3 regions of the Thiosulfativibrio zosterae genome follow, and region 3 is predicted to be linked to each of the others. Evidence: predicted binding sites of a transcription regulator. Region 3 holds the regulator's gene; each other region holds the start of a gene.
What was found. Region 3 encodes PhoB, which activates phosphate uptake and scavenging genes when phosphate is short. Its sites were predicted from a motif close to GNNTGTCATAAAACTGTCANAT; they were not measured.
Positions count from the first base shown of each region.

Region 1: a site for PhoB is predicted at 4,059-4,080, ahead of THMIRH_RS09720 (histidine phosphatase family protein). Genes of this name have one in related genera too.
Region 2: a site for PhoB is predicted at 2,593-2,614, ahead of THMIRH_RS10805 (UDP-2,3-diacylglucosamine diphosphatase). Genes of this name have one in related genera too.

Region 1 covers NZ_AP021888.1:2,101,408-2,107,537, reverse strand. Annotated here, with positions in the region: gene THMIRH_RS09735 (aminoglycoside phosphotransferase family protein) at 1-1,566, opposite strand, end outside; gene THMIRH_RS09730 (amphi-Trp domain-containing protein) at 1,634-1,936, opposite strand; gene THMIRH_RS09725 (metallophosphoesterase family protein) at 2,023-3,279, opposite strand; gene THMIRH_RS09720 (histidine phosphatase family protein) at 3,290-4,015, opposite strand; gene nrdB (class Ia ribonucleoside-diphosphate reductase subunit beta) at 4,165-5,298, opposite strand; gene THMIRH_RS09710 (hypothetical protein) at 5,398-5,880, shown strand; gene THMIRH_RS09705 (helicase HerA-like domain-containing protein) at 6,043-6,130, opposite strand, start outside.
Region 2 covers NZ_AP021888.1:2,340,772-2,346,901, forward strand. Annotated here, with positions in the region: gene THMIRH_RS10795 (PAS domain-containing hybrid sensor histidine kinase/response regulator) at 1-375, opposite strand, end outside; gene THMIRH_RS10800 (FIST signal transduction protein) at 380-1,531, opposite strand; gene THMIRH_RS10805 (UDP-2,3-diacylglucosamine diphosphatase) at 1,655-2,533, opposite strand; gene THMIRH_RS10810 (BtaA family protein) at 2,734-3,975, shown strand; gene THMIRH_RS10815 (GNAT family N-acetyltransferase) at 3,956-5,110, shown strand; gene THMIRH_RS10820 (TetR/AcrR family transcriptional regulator) at 5,289-5,903, shown strand; gene THMIRH_RS10825 (MBL fold metallo-hydrolase) at 5,937-6,130, shown strand, end outside.
Region 3 covers NZ_AP021888.1:758,664-764,793, forward strand. Annotated here, with positions in the region: gene THMIRH_RS03215 (ABC transporter permease subunit) at 1-380, shown strand, start outside; gene pstA (phosphate ABC transporter permease PstA) at 392-2,032, shown strand; gene pstB (phosphate ABC transporter ATP-binding protein PstB) at 2,121-2,939, shown strand; gene phoU (phosphate signaling complex protein PhoU) at 2,958-3,695, shown strand; gene phoB (phosphate regulon transcriptional regulator PhoB) at 3,725-4,420, shown strand; gene phoR (phosphate regulon sensor histidine kinase PhoR) at 4,552-5,859, shown strand; gene THMIRH_RS03245 (inorganic phosphate transporter) at 5,889-6,130, opposite strand, start outside.

The DNA.
Region 1 (6,130 bases), 1.3 Mb from region 3:
TTTAAACTGCATAGTTTTGGCATGGGTTTTATCTAAAATAAACCGAGTTGAGCTGATAAATGAGCGCGCCAGCCCCAAAGCCATGCGCTGTCCGTAGGTGGCATCTCCGATGGTTTGCGCGTAGCGTTCGCCAAAATCGTAGATGGCTTGCATGGTTTGGCTGATGCGATGGCGCACCGTGGGGTCAAAATCGCACAAGCGATAATACGACACTATTAACACCGATAAATCTTGCACAAAATCCGAGTATTCAGAGCGATGTAAATCAATAAAGCTCACTTGGTCACTGGTGGCATCATAGATAATATTGTCGATATTAAAATCACCATGCACAAAAATAGCGCGTGGCACTTTAAGCTTGGCTTCCAGTTTAGCGGCATTTTGAATCAGGGTTTCTAGAGAATCTTTTTTAATTTGACCAATCGACAGCGCATTGATATTAAATTCTGGGTGTACGGCATAAATGCTGTTGAGGCGACTTTTGAGTTGTTCCATAAAGAGCGCTGGGCGGCGCTCTTTGATTTGAGTGGTTTGCCAAATGTCTGAGAGCGTTTTAAACAAACGATTTAAACCCGCTTGTAATGGCTCTAGGTTTTCGCGCAAAATCAGTTTGTCAAAGGTTTCGCCTTGCATGTATTCAAACAACAAACCAGCCTTGTCACCGCGTTGATGAAAGGCATAAACCTCCGGCGCAATCCCCGGGTATTTTTTGTGCCAGCTTTCAATACCGAGCTTTTCTTCTTGCAACTTTTCTTCATTGCCTTCTTTAAAAATCGCCAAAATATCCAAGTCTTGAGTAGTGCGCTTTGCCAAGTCAGCATGGCGTAAGCCTGAAATGCTACAGCCAGATTTGGTTTCACCCATGGCGTGAATTTTAAGGTCGTCTTCCGTTGGGAGTGAGGTGCTATTGAGGGTGGCTTGCAAGGTGTGGTAACGGTCAATTTGAATCAATTGCCCCAGATTGCTTGAGATAATCGCCTCACCAATATGACGCAAAGGTTCGGCAGTTTTGCATAGGTCTTTAACAACAAATAGCCCGTTGAGCAGGGTTGCAATGTTTTGGCCACTGGCTAGGCGCTTTTGCGTTTTTTTGATTAAAGGATTGGCATGATGCTCAAGACGAGTTTCGAGTTGACAGAGCTCTATTGCCAGTTGCGAATCGTCTGCCAAAATGGCTGGACGCACTAGATTCAAATTTCGTGCTAACTCTAAGAAAATATTGCCAATCGCTGCCTGTTTGAATAAACGCCCCATTTTAGGTTTTTGCAGTTCTGTCGCTAATTGTTGCAGTTGATTGGAGAGGGTTTTGAGATGATTACTGATCATTTCAAAGCATTGAATACTGAGCGCATTAGGTTGGTCAGGTGCTTGGGTGTTTAAAAAGGCTTTGGCAGATTGGTTGAGTAGGGCTGCGTGATAGTTTTCGATGTAATCGACTTGTTGCAGGCTTTTGTTTAAATGGCGCTTTTCGCCGGTTTCAATATAGTCGACCACGCTTTGCAATTGTTTTTGCAAAGTCAAAATTAAAAACTGGAGGGGAGTGAGCAGTTCGGGCGTGGTTTTCATGTGAAAGAAGGCTTAAGACTGGGCCATTTTCCTTAGGTTGTTTAGTGGGTTGTTTCAGTGAGTCGTATTATTTAGATTTCTTTTTGCCAGAGCGTTTTTTGGCCTCAATAAACAAAGGCGATTCTTCATTCTCAGAGCGTTCGCTAGATGACCAGTTCAATTTAATGCTCAAAGATTGTGAGTTTTTAGTATGGGTCACTTTAATTTTAATGTTGGCCAAGCCTTCAGGGGTTAGGCGAATTTCTTCATCGTCATCGGTAAAAACCAATTCACCTTTATTAAAACCTTCGGTGATGGCATTCAAATAACCCGTGATGCCCTGCGAATCTTGCAAGGACTCATGTTCAAAGTTACGCGTTTTCTTGCTCATTTAAAGCTCTCAAGTTTTTTATCATTTGAAGATTATATGCAAAAAATAATCTCCCAATTATGACAAAGGTCAACTTTTGAGGTTTGCTAGGCTAATCTCTGATGCAAATAGCGTGGGTCAAACATTTTGATATGGGGTAATTCACTGCAAATTGCCGAAACCACGCCATTGGAATAAAACAAAGTGGCGGAAAATCCGGGGGTTGTCATCTGGCTTTTTTGTCGGCAATTGGCATTTAACTGGGTATCACATTCAAAGTTAAGTAGGCCATTTCGACCATATAATTGCTGGCCATTTTCATGGCTACGATGCCCATTTACGATGGCATAGATTCCCATGGATTTTAAGGTTGCCGCGCCCTTGTGCGTTAAGGGTTTGTCGGTTGTGCGATATTTGGTGCGAAACACATTGCCAAATTCGTTGTAGTAAATATTAAACAAGTCGCCCTGTTGCAGTTGAGTTTTAAAATGCGTGTTTACCTGCTCGATAGAGCGCGTTTTTATCCAATGCGTGATGCGGTCGTCAAGTCCGGCATGGCAAAACAAATAACTGCCTTCGCGATGCAATAATGCCAATTCTTGAAAAAACCAACTGAAGTCACCTTGCGCAGAGATAAATAATTCGCGTGCTTTATGGACTGCCCAATAGACTTGTTGAAGGTTTAAGCCTTTTTCTTGGCAAGCGTTTAAAAAATCAGTTTGTTTAAAAGCAATTTGGCGAATCTCTTTGGTAAATTCGGATGGGGTTAAATGATTTTTGGCTTGTTGGCTAAAGTGTTCTGCCCAATCGGTCGCTGGAAACAGTGCTTGTTTAATTTCAGAATTTGATAGCGCACTGAGATCCTTAGCAGTTAAGCCAGCATCGATAAAATAAGTTTGAAAGATTTCTGCAAACAGCGCCGAAGTTTTGCGACCCATGCGAGTGAAAAAGTGGCTTTGTTTGGGGTCGTTAGGATGGTCTAAGGCTAAGAGTCCGGCATAAATGCGAATGTCATGATTGCCCGCCAATAAAATCAAATGCGCCCCTTGTTGGCGTAGTTGACCCATCAGTGACAGCAGTTTTAAATTGCTAGGGCCTTTATCAAAACAGTCGCCACCAATAATAATGTTGGTACTCAAACCTTGGGTTGTTAAAGTGATTTTTCCAAGGCTACTGGTTTGTGATATGAGATAACTGGCTTTTAGCGAGCGTAAAAATGCATCGGCGTCAGCATGTAAATCACAAAAGAAGACGGTGTCGTTTTGCGGAAATTGCCAATGGCTGGTTGTAAAGTGTTCACTTAAAGGCGGTTGCCAAGCAGTGGCTTGATGGCTGTATCGTTTAGGGGGAAATTGAGCGTTCATGGTCTGACACCTAATCAATGGTCGGGCAATCAATCAAAACCGATTGGCGAATTTTCCATTCACCACCAATCATTTTCCATTGACCGTTAGCGCAGTCATGTGCGTCATATTCAAAAAACAACGGCACGCCGTAATACATCGACAAACCGGCAATTTCTTCAAAGCGTAACAGCCCCAATACATGAGCCGCATGCCGAAAACTGGCGCCATGTCCCACCATAATTTGCAAAGTATCTTGAGTAACGCTTTGGGCAAGTTCTGTAAAAGTATCGCGGATATGATTGGCCACTCTTTGTCCCGCTTGCATCAAGGATTCGGCGCCGTCGTAGGGCAGGCAATAAAAACTGTCCGACTTCCAACCCTCTGGCGGTGATGAATAGCGGGGGTCAGCGGCAAGACAGGCTTCAATCTCTTCAACCGCTAAATTAGTCATGGCACCAACTGAGCGTTCCACCAGTTTTGAGGATTCAACGATTTGATAAGGCACCTGCAAGCCTTGCCCAATAAAATCGGCGGTTTGCCAAGCACGCAACAGGGAAGAGCTGATCAGGGTACTGCGAATGTCACAGTCATGTTCTTGGGCAAACTTTTGAATTTGAATAGCGGCTTCTAAGGCCTGTTCAGAACCTTGATTAGAAATGCCGTAAGGCTGCAAAGCACTGGGCACCTGAGGTTTTTGCTTGTATTCACCATGGCGCACAAAGGCAAGGTAAAGTTTTGGATGGGTCTTTAACATGGCGCAAATTGTAGTAAGCGCATTTGAACAAAAGATGATGATTAGATGACAGTTTTATAACAGCATTTTCGATAAAATAAATAAAAAAGCCCTAAAACCAACCTGGCCTGGTCGTTTTTAGGGCTTTTTAAGACTTGAAAACAGTGAATTTACAACGAGAAATCGCTAAAGTCGTCTGTGCCGACTTTGGAGTCTACTTGGCCTACCAAATAAGAGCTGATTTCGGATTCTTGTGGCGCGACTTGTACATTGTCGCTGACCAGCCAGTTGTTCATCCAGGGTAGTGGATTGCTTTTGCTTTCGAAAATGGGTTGCAGTTTGAGGGCTTTGATGCGGACATTGGTGATGTATTCCACATAGTCTTTCAATATTTTGGCATTCAGACCAATCATAGAACCATTTTTAAATAGGTATTCTGCCCATTGTTTTTCTTGTTCGGCGGCATCTCTAAAGATTTGGTAAACCTTGTCTTCGTTTTCTTTGGCGATGATAGCCATTTCTGGGTCGTCTTGACCTTCGGTCATGATGTTAATCATGTGCTGAGTGCCGGATAAGTGTAGGGCTTCATCACGAGCAATCAGCTTGATAACCTTGGCATTGCCTTCCATTAACGAGCGTTCGGCAAAGCTGAACGAGCAGGCAAAAGAAACATAAAAACGGATGGCTTCTAAGACATTCACCGACACGACGGTTAAGAATAAAGCGGTTTTGATTTTTTTGCGGTATTCGTCATCGTTTGCCAAATCTATGCGGTTGGCATACATTTGGTTGGTCAGGTCAATTAACTCATCATAATATTGCGTGACCGAAATCGCGCGTTTCACAATTTCTTCGTTGGTCACTATGTCATCAAAAATCAACGCTGGGTCAGACACGATGTTACGAATAATATGGGTGTAAGAACGGCTGTGAATGGTTTCTGAGAAGGACCAGGTTTCGATCCAGGTTTCGAGTTCTGGAATAGAAACCACAGGCAATAACGCCACATTGGGTGAACGGCCTTGTACAGAGTCTAGCAGCGTTTGATATTTTAGGTTGCTGATAAAAATGTGCTTTTCATTATCTGGTAGAGCGGCATATTCGCTGCGGTCTGAGGATAAGTCCACTTCTTCAGGGCGCCAAAAAAAGCTCAATTGTTTTTCAATCAGTTTTTCAAAGATAGGGTGCTTTTGTTGGTCATAACGGGCTACATTTACATTTTGGCCAAAAAACATCGGCTCTTTCAACGCGTTATTGTTGGCGCGGCAAAAAGTAGAGTAGGTGTGTTTGTCTTGACAGCTCATAAGCAATTCCTAAAAGTTCAAACGAAAGCAGTAAAAAATGTTATTTTTGGTTCTTAAGGGTGGATAATAATAGCATGAAATTGATTTGAGGTAACAGGGATGTCCGTCAAAGATGCGTTGCAATGGCTTAACGGAAAGCGGGTCGCTCTATGCGAACCTAACGCTGAAAAGTTTTTGGCTTTAGAAAAATTGCTCAAACAATATGGGCTAATGGTCAGTCACTTTAACAGTCCGCAAGCCGTCATGGAGGAGTTACATCGTCAACAATATTCCACCTTAAGGGTATTTTTGGTGATTTTGGTGGATTACCATTTGGCTCGCACTGCGGTAGCCGCTTGGGAAAAGGTAACTGAAGAAAATCCAACCATCCTACAAACCCCTGTGGTGCTCATGCGAACACCCGAGCAAGTGCCTTTAGCACAGGATATGGTTGATAAAGGGTATTTTAAATACGAGATTAATAGCCCGGTGAGTAAGCTAGAGTTACTCAAAGTGTTAACGATGCTTGATCGCTGGAAAAGCTGGGAAGCGGATATGCAACACAGCGAAGCACATCCCTTAGCTTCCTTAAGTCAAAAGTAGACAAAAACCTCGCAAATTTTAACCAGGCCTGGTTAAAATTGCTTAGAAATAACCCTATTTAATGGGGTTGCTTCCTAAGCCCTAACTGAATGTTAGCAAATGAGTTTTAAGCAGGCTAAAGCCTGCGCTCCTTTTTATTGGGTGTTCATAGAGTTTTAATGATTAACGGCGGCGCCCACCTTTAAAAGATCCCATCACCCCACGCATGATTTCTCTGCCAATTTGGCGCCCAACGGATGACATTAAAGAA
Region 2 (6,130 bases), 1.1 Mb from region 3:
AATATCATCATGCGATTTTTGTAAGATGTTCACCGCCGATTGATTGCAATACATAAAACCGCAATTCAAATCGAGTTCACACACGCCATCATTTAAGGATTCCAAAATGCTCTTAAACTTGCGCTCTTGTTCGAGTAACTGATTGGCACTGTGACGACGAATTTCTTCGTGTAAACGCGTCATTTCCTCTGAGGAGATTTGTAAAGAACGCTCCATCATGTAGCGTTCTTCATCGTACCCTTGAAAAGCCTCATCAAGACGCGCCAACAATTTAGACCAAGCGTCTAAATCGGGCAACTCGTCTTCGGTTAATTTTAGTCGCTTTAATAGGCGCTTAAGCGCATTGTGGCGTCCCGTTTCTTTCAAGGGTGACATCTAATCAGTCTTCGCGTATGGTCGTTAAGGTCATGGTTTGGTTATGCAAACTACACACCCCGCTACCGGTTGGCGAGATTTCGCCATAAGAATAAAAACCAATTTGATGGGTATTTTCTGGCAAGGCATCCAGCGTGGCTTCAACTTCTTCTTCAACACGCCCTTTTAAAATCAGACGCCGCCCAACACAGCTGATGGCAATTGATAAGGTGGGTTGCGAGGTTGACACATCCGACCAATCCACCAACTCTGCCGCCGAATAGGCGCCATCAATTAAGCGGTCAAAGTTGGCTTTCATCAGTTGCACGCGAGCGCCTTGCGGCACATCACCCGCAAAAATTAAGGCGTTTTCGGCTTCATCGACCTGCACAATGGTTCTCACCAAGCGTTCACCATCCTCACCAATCATCGAAATCGGGAATAATAAGGCGGTGCCAGGAAGACCAGAGGCCAATTCACCTAAATAGGTTTTGTATAAATCCAGCGCGGGTGAGCCGTCAAATTCGTAAACAACATTGTCTGTTGAACGCGTCACCAAACGCTCTGGACCAAACACATCCCAGCCACCTTTTGAACCATTGCTCATAGACAACTGCGAACCATAAAACCCAACGGCGGTCACTTGTTTAGATGCCCAAGAACCATTTGCCAATACAAATGTTTGCCCAAATCTTGGGCCATCCCCCATGAGTCCGCCAGTAATCACGGCTTGTTGACTGCCCGCTTTTAAACCATTGACCAAATGCGTGCCATTGACATTCAAGCCATCTGACAACACAAACAGACCTTTCATGGGCAGCTTGGGCGTTTCAAAAGACTTTAATTGCGCACCTAAAAACTCGCCAATGGCCGTGGCATCCGCATAATCATCCACCTGAGCGGTGACCACTTTAAACTGAGATTTATTGAGTTGAATTAAACAAACCGCAATAGACTCATCTTTGACTTCGGCGCCCAAAATTTCACCCGAGGTAGAGCCGCCAATAAAAGTGGTTTGCGGAAAACCTTCTTGTAAATAAGCTAGAGCCGCTTCAATGTTGTCTAATTGATTATCTGCAAACACCAACCCGAGGGTATTGGGCGAATCCAATGCCGCTAAATCGTCAAGGTCTACTGACCAATCACCATCTACATATTCAAAGGTTTCTAGCTTCATGTGCGTCCCCGGGGTATTAATTAATACCCGACATTTTAACGCACTTTTTTATCTGTAAACTTTAAAAAGTTTTATGGCTAGATGATTATTTTTGGGTAATCCTTAAGCATAAACCGCATTTAGCTAAACGGCGGCAACGCTTGGGATAGCAGAGTGAGAAGGTTGCTCCAGAACGCTATGGTCAATTTCAATCCATTTGAGTAGTTTCATTTTACCTTCATCGGTTTCCACAATGGCAGTGCAAGACTCTACCCAGTCTCCGCAGTTATAGTAATCGATACCGGAAATTTCCCGGATTTCTGGGTGGTGGATGTGGCCACAAACCACCCCCTGATAGCCATGCATCTGGCAATCTTTCACCACCGCTTCTTCATAGGCACAAATAAAAGAAACCGCTGATTTCACGCGTTGCTTCACATAAGACGACAAAGACCAATACTCTTTGCCCATTAAACGCCGCACCTTATTAAAAACGGTATTGAGTTTGAGCAGGGTTTCATAACCCCAATCACCGAGTACCGCCAACCATTTTTGGGTTTGCACTACACCATCGTATTTATCGCCATGCACCACCAGCAATTTATCGCCATTGACACATTGATGAGAGGTTTCGTCAGTAAGTAAAATATTGCCAAAATCGACGCCTGAATAACGGCGTAAAAAATCGTCGTGATTACCGGTAACCAGCACCACCTGAGTGCCGCGTTTTGCTTTAGTGAGAATACGGCGAATCACATTGGTATGGGCTTGTGGCCAAAACACCTTCTTTTTGAGTTGCCAGCCATCAATAATATCGCCCACTAAATAAAGTTTTTCGCAGTGGTTGTATTTGAGAAACTCTGCCAGAAAATCGGCTTTTGCGCCCTTAGAACCCAAATGGACATCTGAGATAAAAATGCTGCGGTAGTGCTGATGCTGGTGGGTATTTTCCGCCATAATCAAATCATCTTTTGCAATCGACGCCATCCAATCTGGCATATGGGCAAGTGGCAAGTCTTTCATGACAACTCCAAAAATTTTGGGGTAGCTTAAGTCTTGCGTATTGCGCCAAGTTGACGATTTTTTTGCAGTTAAATGACAAACCTCCTTGTCATATTTTGCACACAAAACTGCCATAAAACCTTTGCGTGACTGTCACATTCATTTCAAGAAAAGTTTCTATCGTATTGTGAATTCAATTTTGCTTAAAGGAACGCTTCTTCATGAACACGCACAACACGGCAGCCACTCAAGACCTGTTAAATTCAGCCGTCAACAACACCAGCATTTTCAGCCGTAAGGGCATTTTGGATCGACTGTTCACCAAATGGTTTGACCGACTAGTTTACCCACAAATTTGGGAAGACCCAGAAGTGGATATTCAAGCATTGGGGCTTAACAAACATTCTCGTGTTTTCACCATTTCATCAGGGGGCTGCAATGCACTCAACTATTTAACCCTTGAGCCCACCTCGGTGACCGTGGTGGATTTAAATGAAGCCCACATTGCCCTTATAAAACTCAAACAAGTGGCCATAGAACAGTTGGATCAAGAAGCGTTTTTTGATTTCTTTGGGCGCGCTAACCTGCCTAAAAACCTGGATACTTTCCGCGCCAAAATCAAACCACACCTGGATGAAAAAACCTTGGCCTACTGGGAAGGCAAACAAAACTTTTGGTCAAAACCCCGCATTCACTACTTTACCAATGGGTTTTACCGACATGGCTTGCTTGGACATTTTATTGGTTTGATTCACTGGGTCAGCAAACGCTTAGGATATGACATTAGCCAAGTCATGCAGGCGCATACCCTAGAAGAACAAGCAGAGTTGTTTGATAAACATGTCGCGCCAGTTTTTGAGACGCGTTTAATGAAGTTTTTATCCAATCGCGCCATTGTGATGTACAGTTTAGGCATTCCGCCGGCACAATTTGATGAAATGGCCAAAGAATCCCATGACCTAAATTTAGGCATGCACAATCTCCTTAAAGCCCGTGCGCGTCGTTTGGCGTGTGATTTTCCGTTGGACAGCAACTATTTTGCATGGCAAGCCTTCAATCGCGAATACGACATCAAACACCGCAAAGCCGTGCCGCGTTATTTAATGACCGAACACTTTGCCACCCTAAAAGCCAATACCAGCAAACTCAGCATTCACCATCAGTCCATGACTGAGCGCCTAAAAGCCATGCCCAGCAACAGCCTCACTTCTTATTTGTTTTTGGATGCGCAAGATTGGATGAACGAACAACAACTGACCGAGTTATGGCAAGAGGTCAATCGCACCGCCATGCCGGGCGCGCGAGTGGTTTTTAGAACGGCTGGCGAAGTGTCACCTTTAGAGGCCAAATTGCCAAGCCACATTTTAGGCGGTTGGACAACCGATCTAGACGCCAACAAAGCTTGGACAGCACAAGACCGCTCGGGTATTTATGGAGGCGTTCATGCCTACCAACGCGCTTAATGCAACTGCGCACACTGACGAGAAACCCTGTTCGGCGCAAAGTTTTGTCAATACACTGAGCAAACTCAGCATTCATCAGGGTTCCGAAAATATCGGCATTCGCAATGTAGATACTCAAGTGCAACTGGTGCAAATTGGCAACCAACTCGTGCCGGCCACTTTAAACAGCGCCGAATATCAAAACAGTTATGTGTGCTCACCCTATACCGCTTATATTTCTTACGCCAAAGACGAACTAGGGCTGCTGAACAATCCGCTGTTAGAAAGCCTGCTTTCTGGCGGAATTATTTTGGCAGGTTTAGCGCTTAAACTGGCAAAACTCAATCAAACCCTGTCACTCAACAACTGGTTGGTTTCCACCAATCTATTACCCAGTTGGACAGCGCAAGACATACAAGAAGCCACCCAACGCCTAACCCAGCAACGCCCACAACATTCACTGAGTATTCGCTCGCTCAACCTAAAACATCATTCCACTTTAATTGAGCTGCTCAAATCGCAAGGTTGGCTTTTACTGCCCGCGCGCCAAGTGTATTTGTTTGACAACCATGACCGCCAATGGTGGCAACGCAATCACACCAAAAAAGACCAAGCACTGCTACGCAAAGTCGAAGCCGGCAAACTGCCACTGCATTGGTTAAAACCGCATGAGTTATTAGACAGCGATTTTAAATCGCTAGAAATTTGTTTTAACCAACTGTTTATTGAAAAACATTCGCCCTACAACCCACAATTTAGCGCAGAGTTTTTGCGCGAGATGCATCATCAAGGGCTGATAGAATTTCACAGTTTTCGAGATGAAAATGGCCGCATTATTGCTACCATTGGTTTGTTTACCCAACAAAACACCATCACCACGCCAATTGTGGGTTACGACACCGATCTCCCCAAAGAACTCGGGCTATATCGCTTATTGATGGCAGTCTTATTACGCCTTACCTACGAGCGCCAACAACCCATGAATTTAAGCTCTGGCGCTGGCAGTTTTAAACGCGCCAGAGGCGGTGAACCAGTGTTGGAGTACACCGCCTTTTATACCCAACACCTTCCCTGGGGACGCCGATTCATTCACCAAGGCTTCGCCAAACTTTTAAACAAATTTGCACCCAAAATGTTTGAAAAACATCAAATCTAAATCAGCCAAACACCTTAAAAAAAACCGCTAAAAATGACCAGGCCTGGTCATTTTTGGGTAATTTATGAGGTGTTTTGCGGATAAAACTTGCCATTAAAGCCCTAAATAACTAGAATCCTAATTCTAGAACATTCATTCTAGAATTAGGATTCTAGTTAACAATGGAGCTTTACCGTCAATGTCCTATCTCAATCCAGCCGGTTTTAGTGACGCTAAAAAGAAAATACTCAATAGCGCCTTAACCCTATTTGTTGAAAAAGGCTTTTTCAATACCTCTATTCCCGATTTAGTCGCACACTCTGGCGTCAGCACTGGCTCTATCTATCACGGCTTTAAAGACAAACAGAAAATTGCTGAAACCCTCATGCAGCAACTTTTATTGCAAATTGAAGCAGAACAATCCAGCATTTTAGAACAGCATCAAGATGCTTGGTCTCGCTTTTATGCCCTATCCGCATGGTTAATGCAAACCGCACAAAATCACCCTCATGTGATGCGTTTTATTTTAAATGCGCGCCACAAAGAGTTTATGCCAGAACTTGACCCCATTTGCTCCTCACAACCCTTTATGACTTTGCGCAGTGTTATTCAGCAGGGAATGGACGAAGGCTGTGTGCGCCAGATGGATTTAATGGTGGCGGCTTCCAGCAGTTACGGTGGCGTGCTGAGATTGATTCAGCTTGGACTGGATCAAATGCTAGAGCGCCCCATCATCAGTTATTTAGATGACATTACCCACTGCTGCTGGCACAGCATCAGCATTCAAGACCCTCAAACAACCCATCATTTTTAGCACTAATAAAATCAATCTTTTCAGGAGGAAATGATGAACAATCTGCTACGCATTTTATCTTTAACAATCTTAACCAGCCACCTACCGACGGCACTGGCTGAAGATGCTTATATCAAAAGTTTTGAAGCCTATGCTCAAGACCTAAAAGCTAAAACAGGTGACACGCACTTGTCTCAGAGCGTGTTGAACTATGCCGAGGAAGTTGCCAAAGCAGAGAAAAAAGCAGG
Region 3 (6,130 bases):
ATAATGTCCCTAGCTATTTGGTTAATGGCTCTTTAGCCTTAGGTGCCAGCACTTGGCAAACCATGGTTGGTGTAGTTTTACCAACAGCCAGCCCTGGGATTTTCTCAGCGATTATGCTCGGGTTTGGGCGTGGTGTGGGTGAAACGATGATTGTCTTAATGGCATCAGGCAATACGCCTTTGATGGATGCCAACATCTTTGAAGGCATGAGAACGCTGTCGGCCAACCTTGCGGTAGAAATGGCAGAAGCCGAAGTTTACAGTTCGCATTATCGAGTTTTGTTCTTGTCGGGGTTAGTGTTGTTTATCTTTACCTTTATGTTTAATACGTTGGCCGAGGTTGTGCGTGAGCGCATGCGTCGTAAATATGGTTCACTGTAAGGAGTTTCGTCATGAAAGATTGGTTTAAAAAGGGCGAACACTGGATTTGGTTTAGTGCCTCTGCCGTGAGTATCAGCGTTGTTTTGGTTTTTGGTCTGTTGTTGATGATTTCATACAAAGGATTGATTCACTTTTGGGCGCATGACGTTTACACCTATAACATTACGCAAAGTAATGGTCAGCTAGAAAATATTGTGGGTGAGTTGCATGACACCAAGCTAAAAGAATTTACGCAGGCAAATGGTGAAGTTAAAAAGATTCCACAGTTTCTCATGAAAGTGGGTAACCGTGACATTTACGGTATCGATTTCCGTTGGATCAACACGGCAGATATCGTGGGTCGCCAAGATGTTTTGGATGATGGTGTCACCGTGATTGAAAGAACTGAGTGGGGTAATGTTTACGGCCATTTGGTTGAGGTGCGTAAAGCCGGTGCGGTGCTTGCCAATCAAGATAATGCCAAAGCGGTACTCATGGATTTAGTTGACCAGGGAACGGCGCTGAATGCAGAAATTGCTCACCTTGAAAAGGTTGTGATTGGCGGGATTAACTACAAGCTAGAACAATTGCGCTTAACGCAAAAGAAACTAGAAGCTAAAAATGCCTTTACAGCCGAAGCCGCTCAAGAGTTGGCCGACGAAAGTGCTCAGTTGAATGCGCAATTTAAAACAGAACAAGACAAGGTTAAGTTGCTCTATCAGCAATCAAATGAATTAGGTTCTGCCGTTTTAAAAATTGCTGGCGGTCAAGCGCTGAATGTACCGATTAAAAATATCGTCAGATTTTGGCAGCCTAATAATATGAATTATGGCGAGAAGGTCGGTTTCTTCTTTAGCTCTATCGGACATTTTTTACTAGACGATCCTCGTGAAGCCAATACAGAGGGGGGCGTGTTGCCAGCCATCGTGGGAACCATTACCATGGTAATGTTAATGGCGATTTTGGTCACACCTATGGGGGTGATTGCCGCGATTTATATGTCTGAATATGCCAAAGACGGCACAGTGTTGCGATTGGTGCGTATCTCGATTAACAACCTAGCGGGTGTACCCTCGATTGTGTTTGGTATTTTTGGTTTGGGCTTTTTTGTGTACATTATCGGGGGCTCGATTGATGACTTGTTTTTCAGTTATGCCTTGCCCAGCCCAACCTTTGGAACGCCTGGTTTGTTGTGGGCGGCGTTAACCATGGCTTTATTAACCTTGCCAGTGGTGATCGTGTCCACTCAAGAAGGGTTGTCGCGTATTCCTAGAGCTTTACGAGAAGGTGGTTTGGCGTTAGGCGCAACTAAGTCAGAAACCATTATGCGTATTGTTTTACCAATGGCGACACCGGCTATTATGACAGGATTGATTTTGGCGATTGCCCGTGCTGCAGGGGAAGTTGCGCCTTTAATGTTGGTTGGGGTTGTGAAATTAGCGCCTGCCTTGCCAATCGATTTGAATACACCCTTTATCCATTTGGATAGAAAATTCATGCACCTAGGTTTCCATATTTATGATGTCGGCTTCCAGAGCCCGAACGTTGAGGCGTCGCAACCTTTGGTGTATGCAACCTCATTACTCTTGGTGCTAATTATTGTCGGATTAAACTTAGGCGCCATTACGATTCGTAATCGTCTCAGAGAAAAATACAAATCGCTAGATAATTAAAAACCTTTGCACGAATCAGTATCAATAAATGTTTACCCAGATGAAACGGGTAATTGAGTTAAAAATTTTTAATAGTTAGGGTAGTCAAATGGCCACAGAAAATATGAGTATTGCAATGGACCGAAGCCATCGTGGTTTATCATTGCAAGATGAGAAAGTCGCAATACAAGTGCGCGATTGGAATTTATATTATGGTTCAAAGCGTGCGCTCAATTCAGTCAGTATGGATTTACCAGAAAACCGAGTGACGGCATTTATCGGGCCATCAGGGTGTGGTAAATCGACTTTATTGCGCTGTTTTAACCGCATGAATGATTTGATTGATATCGTTAAGGTTGATGGCCAAATGCTGTTACATGGCGAAGATATGTATGCCAAAGAAATGAATGTGGCAGCTTTGCGTCGTCGTGTGGGCATGGTGTTTCAAAAGCCAAATCCGTTCCCTAAGTCGATTTATGAAAATGTTTGTTACGGCTTAAGATTACAAGGCATTAATGATAAGCAAATCCTTGATGAAACGGTTGAGTGGGCTTTAAAAGGTGCCAATCTTTGGGATGAGGTCAAAGACCGCTTGCAAGAAAATGCCCTAGGCATGTCGGGTGGTCAGCAACAAAGATTATGTATTGCTCGCGCCATCGCAATTAAGCCAGAGGTTTTATTGTTGGACGAACCCACTTCAGCCTTAGACCCCATCTCAACTCTCGCGGTTGAAGAGTTAATTTTTGAGCTGAAAAAAGACTTTACCATTTTGATTGTGACCCACAATATGCAGCAAGCAGCGCGTGTTTCTGATTACACTGCTTTTATGTATATGGGGGATTTAATCGAATATACTGACACTGATACGCTGTTTACCAATCCACAAGTTAAGCGTACCGAAGATTATATTTCAGGACGCTACGGCTAATAATAAGGGAGTTTTCTCATGGAAAAAAAAGAGTTTAACAGCCATATTTCAAATCAATTGAATCGTAATTTAGAAGATTTGTTTAATCATATTTTAGAAATGGGTGGATTGGTTGAAGTTCAGCTAGAAACAGCGTTGCAAGCCTTAGGCGCAGGCGATGTTGCCAAGGCCAAAGAAGTGATTGTTTTAGATAAGGTGGTCAATCAAGCCGAAATGGAAATTGACCGATTATGTGCCAGAGTGTTGGCGCGTCAACAACCAACCGCTTCCGATTTGCGTTTAATTTTAGCAACCATTCGTATCGCCATCGACCTAGAACGCATGGGCGATGAAGTGGTTAAAATTGCTAAGATGATTATTAAGTTTAATGAAGAATATGCCACGGCTTGCAGAGATTATTCTGGCTATGCAGAATTATTAGATATTGCAACACGCTCTAATAGCATGCTCAAAACTTCATTAAATGCCTTCGCAAGAGTCTCTACCGCAGAAGCCTTGGATATAGTGAATCAAGAAGAAGAGATAGATGTTATTTATAAAAATGCCTGCGACAAAGTGACCAATGACTTCAAAGCTAAGCCTGATCAGGTGGAATGTTTATTAGAAGTGATTGGCGCCTTAAGAGCAACCGAAAGAGTCTCTGACCATGCGCGCAATATTATGGAAAGCATTGTGTATTTAGTGCAAGGCCAAGATGTGCGTAGTATGGACGAAGAGCGCTTAATGGCTTTTTTAGCTGAAATTCGTGAAGATTAATTTCTTAATCGAGAGCGGGAGTGGAATGAATGTCTGAACAAACCATTTTAGTGGTTGAAGATGAAGCGGCAATTCGTGACATGTTGAACTTTACCTTGTCTGCTGCCAATTACAAAGTAATGGAAGCACCGAATGCCGAAACTGCCTGGCAAATGCTCAATCAAACTCAGCCAGATTGCGTGTTATTAGATTGGATGTTGCCTGGTGTGAGTGGGGTTGCTTTGGCGCAGCGCATCCGTAATCATGAAAAATTTGCCACCATGCCCATCGTTTTATTGACGGCACGCGGTGACGAAAGTGATCAGGTGCAGGGCTTTGAAGCGGGGGCGGATGATTATGTGGTTAAACCTTTTTCACCTCGCGCTTTGGTGGCACGCATTAAAGCCTTGTTGCGCCGCCAAACCTCTGAATTAGAGTTTGTGGATGTGTTAGCCCAAGGCGCTTTACGATTAGATTTGTCAAGTTACCGTTTTACCGCAGGCGACAACGAGGTTAAATTGGGGCCAACAGAATTTAAGTTGATGCAATTTTTCATGAGCCATCCCAATCGGGTTTATACGCGACTGCAGTTGCTCGACCAAGTTTGGGGAGAGCATGTGGTGGTAGAAGAGCGCACGGTGGATGTGCATATTCGTCGTTTGCGTAAATTGTTAGAGCCAGTCGGGCAAGCCGATATGATTCAAACTGTGCGTGGAGCGGGTTATCGATTTTCAGCTTCAGAGTAACCCAAACTTTCGCTGATACTATAAATCTCACTTTTAGCTTCAAAAAAGCCCTAAAATTAACCAGGCCTGGTTGTTTTTAGGGCTTTTTTGGTTTCTAAGACCCTTTAAATTATGATCAAAAGGACCCTGTGTTGGAATTTAAAATATCAAACGGTATCTCTCGCGAGCTGACTTGGATTATTGTTTCGTTATGGCTGTTTTTGTTGTTTGCCTGGATAACCGACGCTTGGATTGAAACCTTAATTGCGTATGTGTTGTTTTATGTGGCGCGTAACCTCTGGAGTATGCTGAAGTTTGAGCGCTGGATGCGCGGTGGCACCCAAGCGTCTTACCCGCCAACATCAGGGCTTTGGGGCGAATTAAGTTATTTGGTGTCTAAGAAGCAGTTGGCATTGGAGAAACATGCCGATTTAATCAACTATAAGTCAGAGCAATTTCGTGCGGCGTCGATGAGTTTACCGACCGCAATCTTGTCCTTAAACAATCAGCATCAGATTGAATGGTTTAACGAATCGGCACAAAAGATTTTATCCATTCGGCACAGCGATGTTGGACGCAAAATTGAAACCCTGTTGCGTTATCCTGATTTTATTCGTTACTTAAAGTCGCAAAACTATCAAACCCCGATTTTTCTAGATGCGCTGTCTTCGCAAAAGCGGGTTTACAGTTGTCAGATTTTTGAGTATTACCACAATCATAAATTGGTGGTATTTGAGGATGTTAATGAGCTTTACAATCTGGCACAGATTCGCCGTGATTTTGTGGCGAATGCATCTCATGAGTTACGCACGCCCTTAACGGTTTTGAGTGGTTATTTAGAAATGATGATCGATATGCCATCTGAAGAAACCCAAATGTGGCAAAAACCACTCGATCAAATGTTCCATCAAGCCAAACGGATGCAAAGCATTATTGAAGATTTACTCACCTTGTCATCCATTGAATCAGATGTGTTATTAAAAGCGCCGGAAGCGGTGGCGGTTGATGACATTTTACAAATTATGGCGCGCGATCAATTAGCCATTTATGGTGAAGACTATGAGTGGCATTTTGAGATAGCCGAACATTTAGGGCTTAAGGGGTATGCAGAACCCTTGAAAAGTGTTTTTTCAAATTTAATATCCAATGCGGTGCGTTATACCCCGAAAGGCGGAAAGATTCAGGTGCGATGGTATCGTGATCAGCAGGGGGCGCATTTTGAGGTACAAGATACGGGTATCGGTATTCTCAAAGAACATATTCCGCGTTTAACAGAACGCTTTTATAGGGTGGATACCGCGCGGTCAAGAGATACCGGTGGAACAGGATTGGGCTTGGCAATTGTAAAGCATGCCTTAGAAAAGCAGGGCTCGTTTTTAGCGATTGAAAGTCAGATTGGCAAGGGGTCTATTTTTAGCTGCGTTTTTCCAGCAGAGAGGGTACTCACCTTAAAGGATTAAGGTGAGTGAGCTTTCAGGCAGTGAACGGATTAGGGCAACATCATGCCACGAATCATAAAGTAAATCAGTGCGGCCAACAGTGCTGACATGGGCACGGTAATCACCCAGGCAGCCACAATTTTTAAGAAGGCAGAACGCTTAACCAATTCTTTTTGATAAACCTTGTTTAAAGATTTACGCTCTTTTTTCGACAGCTGAACATCCGCTTCTTTTTGTTTAAGTTGTGCCAACATTTCTTTTTTCTGAATCAATGAGGCTTTTTCGAAGCGTT